2 regions of the Sulfurovum sp. TSL1 genome follow, and region 1 is predicted to be linked to the other one. Evidence: riboswitches for the same ligand, from Rfam matches in the RefSeq annotation. Region 1 holds a riboswitch; the other holds the start of a gene.
The links. Region 1 has a riboswitch for cyclic di-GMP ahead of LDM98_RS03760 (SpvB/TcaC N-terminal domain-containing protein). Riboswitches for the same ligand answer to the same signal wherever they lie in the genome.
Positions count from the first base shown of each region.

Region 2: another riboswitch for cyclic di-GMP. It lies ahead of LDM98_RS00280 (ATP-binding protein); the one in region 1 lies ahead of LDM98_RS03760 (SpvB/TcaC N-terminal domain-containing protein).

Region 1 covers NZ_BPFI01000001.1:768,147-772,578, reverse strand. Annotated here, with positions in the region: gene LDM98_RS03775 (peptidylprolyl isomerase) at 1-376, opposite strand, end outside; gene pyrF (orotidine-5'-phosphate decarboxylase) at 445-1,137, shown strand; gene LDM98_RS11755 (hypothetical protein) at 1,127-1,249, opposite strand; tRNA gene LDM98_RS03765 (tRNA-Ser) at 1,418-1,508, shown strand; cyclic di-GMP riboswitch class I at 1,731-1,806, shown strand; gene LDM98_RS03760 (SpvB/TcaC N-terminal domain-containing protein) at 1,995-4,432, shown strand, end outside.
Region 2 covers NZ_BPFI01000001.1:54,453-58,884, forward strand. Annotated here, with positions in the region: gene LDM98_RS00275 (TOBE domain-containing protein) at 1-55, shown strand, start outside; gene LDM98_RS00280 (ATP-binding protein) at 136-2,766, opposite strand; cyclic di-GMP riboswitch class I at 2,957-3,035, opposite strand; gene LDM98_RS00285 (alkylphosphonate utilization protein) at 3,261-3,800, shown strand; gene LDM98_RS00290 (efflux RND transporter permease subunit) at 3,871-4,432, shown strand, end outside.

The sequences.
Region 1 (4,432 bases):
TGATGAAGAATTGGCTTCCACCTGTGTTCGGTCCTGCGTGTGCCATAGAGAGTGTCCCTCTTCTGTGTGGATGCGTACTTGTATCCGTTTCACAGTCGATCTGCCATCCTGGTCCACCTGTACCAGCCATAGCCGGATTGTCTTTAGAATACGGACAACCACCCTGTGCCATAAACCCAGGGATCACTCTGTGAAATTTCAGACCGTTATAGAATCCGGTTTCTGCAAGGTGAGCGAAGTTCGCAACCGTGTTAGGTGCATCATCTTTAAAAAGCTTAGCCCAGATCACCCCTTTAGAAGTGGTGAATTTAGCGTAGTTGTATGTATCCATTACAGATTGAACGATATCGTATCTTTTTGTTTCTCTTCCAAACATGTGTGTTTAGTCCTTATATATTAAAATTTTGATATTATTATACCACTAAAAGATAAGAGGTTTAAACCATGGAACTATGCGTAGCACTTGATCTGCCGTCAGCTGAAGAGAATTTGGCCCTAGCTGAGTCACTCAAATCGTACAATGTTTGGATGAAAGTAGGATTTCGTGCCTACATCCGTGACGGGAAACCTTTTATAGAAGCACTCAAAGCGATCAATCCTGATTTCAAGATATTTTTAGACCTCAAACTTTACGATATCCCCAACACTATGGCAGATGCAGCAGAAGAGATCGCCAAACTCGGCGTCAACATGTTCAACATCCATGCCTCGGCAGGGGCTGTCGCTATGAAAACAGTGATGGAGAGACTGGCATCTTATGAAAACCGTCCATTGGTACTGGCTGTGACCGCACTGACCTCATTTGATGAAGCGAACTTCCAGAGCATCTACGAAAAAAGCATAGACGAAAAAGCGGAGCAGTTCGCAAAAATGAGTTATGAAAACGGTTTGGACGGTGTGGTATGTTCTACCTTTGAGAGCAGGGCCATTAAAAATGCTACGTCAGAGAAATTCCTGACGCTCTGTCCTGGCATCAGGCCTTTCGGTGAAGATGCCGGAGATCAGCAGCGTGTGGCGACGCTGGATCTTGCAAATGAAGAAGGAGTAGACTACCCTGTTGTAGGAAGACCTATCTATAAAGACAGTGACCCGCAAAGTAAAGTAGAAGAGATCCTCAAAGTCATTTCTACTTTTTGATCTCTTTTTTTGATTGGGTCATATGGACAGCATTGTCCATACCTTTCATCATAAGATATGCACCTAAAGCAAACATTCCCAGTACGATAAGAGGCGTAAGTTTTTTTAACATTTCGAACCTTGTTGTATAAATCTTTAGATGTAATGATAATCAGTTTTTTTGTGATTTTCCTAAAATATAATTGATCAAAGTGAAAAAAAGTAAAATTAAAAACAATTGAGATTATTTTAAGCTTCTATTTAACCCAATCTAATTATAATCTCATCCACAAAAACACAAGGACAGTTGGGTGAGTTGGCTGAAACCACATCCCTGCTAAGGATGCGTATTCGTAAGGGTACCGAGGGTTCGAATCCCTCACTGTCCGCCACCAAAGGCCCCTAAATTACGTATTTTCAGACTATCCAGTTATTTAACTCTGCCAAAATTCCCCAATTTAACTAGAACTCAGATATTGTTTGAGTAGTGAGGGAACAAATCCTTTCAGTATACTTAAACTTATATATTGTATGACATATAAAAAGAAAAAAAATATAAGAATTTATTAAGATACAACCTTAATTTAATATTAAATTTGTTACTATTTGCCTTCTTAAGGATATGCCAAACTTACTGCGAAGTAAGGACGGAAAGTCACGGATCTCTCGTTAGACCGCCGGATTGCCTTACTATAAAACTAAAATACAAGATGTGAGGCACTTATCCTTTACTCCTTATTTTTTATTTAAACTTTTTTTGAACACAGATAAAGTTATGGATAAAAAAATTTCGATAAGCATACCTCTGTAAATCATATTTTAGTTTGTATAGAAACCTTAAAAGAAAAATAGTTACGTAATTATTATAAAGGTTTAGAATGTTCAAATTTATGAAAAAGCTCTCTCCTGTTATTTCACCTATGATCGCATCATTGTTTTTATTTTCCAGTACAGTTAGCTTTGTAGAAGCAGCGACACATACTAGTACACATATACAATATCTAAATGAACAGGCCTTTATAAAATCGTACCATATGAACGGGCAAGAAGATGCCTCGTTATTCGATCAAGATACAGACACTTTATATACATTACAAGAAAGTGTTTTAATTGAGAGAGTTTTCTCTAAAGATGTTTCTTTAAAAAGCATGAGCGTCTTTGGATCAAGTGACTATCAGGTTGCAGTTGAATATAAAGTCAATGGTTTATGGGAAACAGCAACTTCATGGAATACGCAATCATTAGCAAACCTTGATAATGATTGGAATACTTTTGCATTCAAACAGATAGTTGATACTGATGCTATTAGATTGACATTGAACCCTTTAAAAAGTTTACCAAAAGGTTTGGCAGAAATTAGATTTGAAACTGAGGAAGGAACTAAACTTAACACCGTTGTAAAAACTGTTCTTACCCCAGATGCCGGAGTGCAGCTTGATAGCCAAAGAGTCTATCAAGCAAAAGAGCAAACGGCCGTACTTAGTACAGATGCAAATCTAAGAAAAAACGGTACCTTCTCCATGGATATCGCATATCAGCCAGAACAGATAGAAAAAGCCGTATTGAGCTATGAAGTTTCAGGTGTCACCGGAGGAGCAAGTGTTATCCGTGCGATCAATGACGAATTGGCACAGGGAGGATTACTGGTACAGGCAAGCGCACCTACACTAAAACAGGCTAAGAGCACAGAGGTAACTGAAGAGATCAACCCTCAATGGCTTAAAGCCGGTACCAACAAGATCCGGTTCATTCCTCATGAGAAAGGTGACCTGCCTATACCATATCAGATCAAAAACATTAAACTCTCTTTAACACTCAATGACAACATTCAATCAAAAGATACTTCTCCTGAACTTGTAGCATTCCAACCGCAAACAGGGCTTTACTATGGTGACTATGCGTATGTAAGAGGTTTTGTCACATCAGATAAAAATGAATCACCTAAGATCACGGTAGACGGAAAAGAGGTTAAAAGTACTTTAGGTTCATTTGAAACACTGGTGAAAGCAGACAGCACAAAAGATGTAAAGGTAGTCGCTAAGTTTTCAAATGGAAAAACCCTTACCAAAACCCTTTCTATCAATACAAACTTTGCTTTGTATGAACCTAAAAGCAAAACCGTACAGCTTAGTACAAACGCAGTCAAGCTTCTCAATGATAAAAATGCTGATAGCAGAGGTAAAACATATATAGTAGCCGCTGAAACGGGAGCAGAAGTAGCGTTCAAAACAGCAAAGCTCAATATTAAAAGAGAAGCACTACAGACAAAAAAAGACATCAAGGTCTTGAGCCTTAATACACGTGATCTTCCAGAACTTGACCAGGGTATGGTTAACGTTACTAAAGGAGATGCAGAGGGATATCGTTTCTTGCCTCACGGTATCAAGTTTGATAAAGAGAACAATCTTGAAATCGCATACGATGAGAGTAAACTTCCTAAAGGAACAAGCGCCAAAGATGTCAAGACTTACTTCTTCGATGAAGAGGCAGGACGTTGGATGCCGCTTCCAAAAGTAGCAAGTGCAGCAGGTGTGATCACCTCTAAAACAGATCACTTCACAGATATGATCAATGCCGTTATACAAACACCCGATGCACCACAGGCAAAAGCCTACGGCGCGACACAGATCAAAGATCTTAAAGTAGCCAATCCTGGTGCAAAGATCAATCTAATAGAAGCGCCTAAAGCTTCTAGTATGGGTGATGCACAACTCTCTTATCCTATTGAGATCCCTGCAGGAAGACAGGGGATGGCGCCGCAGCTTGGCGTAAGTTACAGTTCGGGTGCTTCGAATTCATGGATGGGACTTGGATGGAACCTCTCTACGCCAAGTATCGGAATTGATACACGCTGGGGTGTGCCAAGATATAACAGTAAAGATGAGACGGAAACCTATACGATAGGTGGACAGCAGCTTAGTCCTATGGCACATAGGAGTGCTCCGATACCAAGAACAGCTGAAAAAGTATTTCATCCAAGGGTAGAAGGGTCATTTAATAAGATCATCAGACACGGTGATAAACCAAGTAATTACTGGTGGGAAGTGACAGCTAAGAACGGTACAAAAAGTTATTATGGTGGTAACGGTACAGGTGTGGATAATGATGCTGTGCTTACCAACGCAGATGGCGATATCTCACACTGGGCACTGACACAATCAATTGATGTTTACGGGAATACGATCACATACAGCTATACTAAAGTGCAAGATACCGGAGTACGTAAAGATGAAGGAACGGTACCTGGATACCAGCTCTATGTGAGTAATATCAACTACACTGGATTTAACGGTGACAGCGGTGCATATGATGTGAC
Region 2 (4,432 bases), 710 kb from region 1:
AGGCAGTGTCGTGACGGCTATGATAAAAGCAAATGATGTGATGTTAGGAAGATAAAAATAAGTGAGATATGATCAGTATGGACGATGCGCAGGGTTCTACTGCACCTATCATGCATAGGGAGGAGCAAGTTGTTCTTATGCAGCTCCCCGGATGATCCTCTCCTCAAAATAGGTTTGAAAGAGATGGTTCAAAGCTTCAAGGTCTATAGGTTTTGAAAGGTAACTATCCATACCGGCACTCATATATTTTTCTCTATCTCCCGCAAGTGCATTGGCAGTCAATGCAACGATCGGAATATGTGCTTTATGGTTTTTCCTTTCATAGCTGATGATCTGACCTGTTGCTTCCATACCACCCATGACAGGCATTTCGATATCCATGAATATCAAGTCATACTCATTTTTCATACGCTGTTCAAGTGCCTCTTGTCCATTATTCGCGATGGTGACCTCTATACCGAGTCGACCGAGTACATTGAGTATCAGCTTTTGGTTGATCTTATTATCTTCTGCAACCAGCACATGTACATTTTTAAAGGCAAGATTCTCTTTCTTCTCTGAACTATCCTCTTTATCATTCAGCATTCGAAGTGTTTTTGTAAAGTTCACAGGCTTATAGAGTATCTTATCTATTCGTGATGTGTATCGCTTGAGATTTTTTTTCTGGTCTCCTGTGGATATCACAATGATCTTTGTATCAAGGTCAAGGAACGGTTGAAGTTCGTCATCTCTCTGACGGAATTTATGGTCAATAAAAAGAATATCAGGGAGTTGAGAGGTACCTTTTAATGCCAAGAGTGATTCATCGGTATAACGCTTGATAGTGGCTCCGGTGTAAGCGATATAGGTTTCAAGGTTTTTATTGATATAGTACTCTGTATCGAGATGTGAATTAAGAATACCAACGGTGCAGGCACTCATATCCTCTACTTCTCTTTGTACCGCGCTCTTAGGTTTTTTCAGTGTCAGGGTGAAATAGAAGGTAGAGCCTTCATCTTTGACACTTCGAATGCTCAGTTTCCCTCCCATATGGTCTATGAATTTACCTGATATAGAGAGTCCCAGACCCGTACCTCCGTACTGTCTGCTTGTACTGACATCTGCTTGTGAAAATGCCTCAAATATTTTTCCCTGTTGCTCCTTGGTAAGACCGATACCTGTATCAGACACTTCAAAATTGACGTTTACTTTATCCTCATCCTCAAAGAGCTTTTTGATCGATACACTTACTTCACCGTTTGTAGAAGTGAATTTAATGGCATTACTGACAAGGTTCACGATGACCTGAGAGATCTTCGTAGGATCCCCTATCAGCAGTGTAGGCAGTGTCGGATCCAAAAAGATGTTAAAGTCAATATGGTTTTCAGCCGCTTTGGCCGCATAGGATTCAACCGCTGATTCAAAGGTATCTACCGGATCGAATTCTATGGCTTCGAGTTCTATTTTCTGTGCTTTGATCTTGGAGAGATCAAGAATATCATTGACGATGGTCAGAAGATTGTCGGAACTCTTCTCTATCACTGAAATAAATTCAGCTTGTTCCTCTGAAACATCTGTCTCTTTGAGTAATTGTGTAAATCCAAGAATACCGTTGAGAGGGGTACGTATCTCATGGGACATACTGGCAAGAAAGAGGTCTTTGGTCTGATTCCCGTCTTTAATGGTCTTGAGCAAAAAACGATAGATATGATCCACCTTACCGTTACGGATCAATCTATGAAGCTCATTTTGTTGGTTTTCATTCAGTACCAGTTTGATATCTCTTAAGGTCTCCTCGGAGATCTGTGTATCATTTTCTATCTTGGAAACTAAACTGAAAAGTTTAAGCAGTACAAGCAATAAGATAACTGTTGCCCCTCCATACCATGCCAGAATCTCTCCGTGTTGCGTGACGGTTTCTTTATTGATCGCTTGGATCTGATGACGCAGTAGGGATTGTACTTTGTTGAAATAATCCATTTTTATATCTATCTGGTTTGACCAACCAAGAGGGGAGACTGAGTATCTTCCTGATCTTGATTCATAGGAGATCATGTCGCGTGCTTCAGACATGATAGTGTTGAACTTTTCCACAGAAAGCAGTTCGCTGAGTTTTAAGGCTACGGCACTGTCTGCAAGGGTATAAAACTGGGGTAAGGTATCTTTGTGTATCAATTGCTCCCAAAATTCTCTCTCTTTATCACTTATGCTTCTGGATCCAAGTAAGATAGAAGAGATCAGTATATGTTCCTGTACAGTGTTCTCCTTCAGTGCCGTATACTTTTGGTACATCATCAGATAACTTTTCTTTTCCTCAGACCTTTCTGCAGCAGTAACTTCCTGCACTATCTGGAACAATGGATTAAAGACCTTATCATGGTAGATCTCGCTAGCGTTATCATGTAAATCATCTACATCTCGACGCACCAGTTCTAACGCTTCAGTAGCCTGCTTGATATAGGTACGATAGCGTGTAAACTGATCGTCCTGTTTGGTAAATGCATCAAACTCCAATAGATATTGATCGGTCTTCAACCTTGACTCTTTGAGTTTTTTTAAGTCTTCTTTGTTCTGTGTGACCAGGTAGGTAGCACTCTGTACTCTTTCCTCTATCATATGTTTCATAACTGACTCAAAATGTTTTACAAACGAAGAAACCTCCGCACTGTTCTGTGCCGTTGCATATCTTTGATAAGAGAGATAGGTATAATACGATGTCACTCCTGATATCCCTATAAGGATAAGTATAAGCAGAGTGAGTATTAATTTGTTTTTCAATATCTTCATGTTAATCCTTTTAGCAGCTTCTGCTACGATAAAGTGTTCGTGGTATGAGTATCAATAAAGAGGATTGAGATATAGGTTTGATGGTATTTCTGAGACTATGATTCATAGAAGACCCCTTTATTATTCTTTAAAAGTATTGAAGCATAAAGTGTAGATAGAATTACGTAGAATAGTCCATAGGTATATTCTATTGTGTAGTCTGGCGATCTTTTTTATAAAGACCCATGACTTTCTGCCCTTGTTTCACAACAAGTTTAGCTTTTCAATCTTTTTACCTTCATGGATTATACTCAGTAAAGATTTAAAAAGAGTTATAAGTGATCATTTTAATTTGTGATTGAAATCATTCAGTAGAGAAGATGTCAAATAAAACCATATAGTTTGTCAGTAAAGATCGGGGTTGAAATGATTTAGACCGTGTATAGTAGTGCTTTTATGGGCTACATTAAAACAAATAGAGTAAAATGTCGATACTGATAGAGCAAAGGAAAAAAATGAGCATAGATAGAGTATTGATGGATAGAAGCGGAGGGAAATGTGAGTTGTGCGGTTCTGAAGAGGGACTTACGGCTTACGTAGTGGCACCAAAAGATGAGGCTATTGTGATCTGTAGTACCTGTGCAGCCTCCATAGATGATCCGACAAAGGATGAAAAACATTGGAACTGTCTGCATGACAGTATGTGGAGTACTGAGCCTGCAGTACAGGTCGTGGCATTCAGACTTTTGACTCAACTGGGTGCACAGGACCAGCTTGACATGATGTATCTTGAGGAGGATGTAAAAGCATGGGCAGAGGAAGGTTTAGCCACTGAAGCACAAGAACCTACACGTGATGCCAATGGTACGATCTTGCAAGAGGGTGATTCTGTGAGCATCATCAAAGACCTTCCGGTAAAAGGTGCAGGTTTTACCGCTAAGCAGGGAACGACTGTGAAAAATATCCGCATGGTACCGGGTGACCCTACCCATATACAAGGTCGTGTGAACGGGACAATGATCTTTATCATTTCGGCATTTTTAAAGAAACTGTAGTATTTTTTGTTGATATCACTATAAGTTACATAACAAACCAATAATTTAAGACGTTCAATAAGGATACACCATGATGAGGATCATTAACTATTTTATAGAGAATAAAAGTCTTAATTATGTATTGCTCATTTTTATCCTTTTTTTAGGCATAAACTCTTATTACAATATCCCCAAAGAACTTTTCCCTGAAATCGCCTTGGATAAGATCGCGATCAGGGGTGCTTATGCAGGTGCCAGTGCTGACAATCTTGATAAAATGGCAGTGCGTGATATCGAAGATGAACTGGGCAACATACAGGGGATAGAGAAGATCGAGACCGTGATCAAATCAGGTACTTTTTCTATCGTTCTTGATCTCAATGATGGCGCAGACAAAATAGATGCTCTCAATAAAGCCAAAGATGCCATCGCACGCAGCCGACAATATCTTCCTTCGGATATGACCGAACCAACGGCAGAGCTGCTGATGCACAACCGGCCGCTTATCAGACTTTCTCTCTCCTCTGAGCATATGACCAAAGGCCAATTGATAGAAACGGCCAAAGAGGTAAAATCCAAAATTGCCAGAAATCCTTATGTCAGTGAAGTACAGATCTACGGTGATGCAGATCAGGAGGTTTCCGTACAGATCA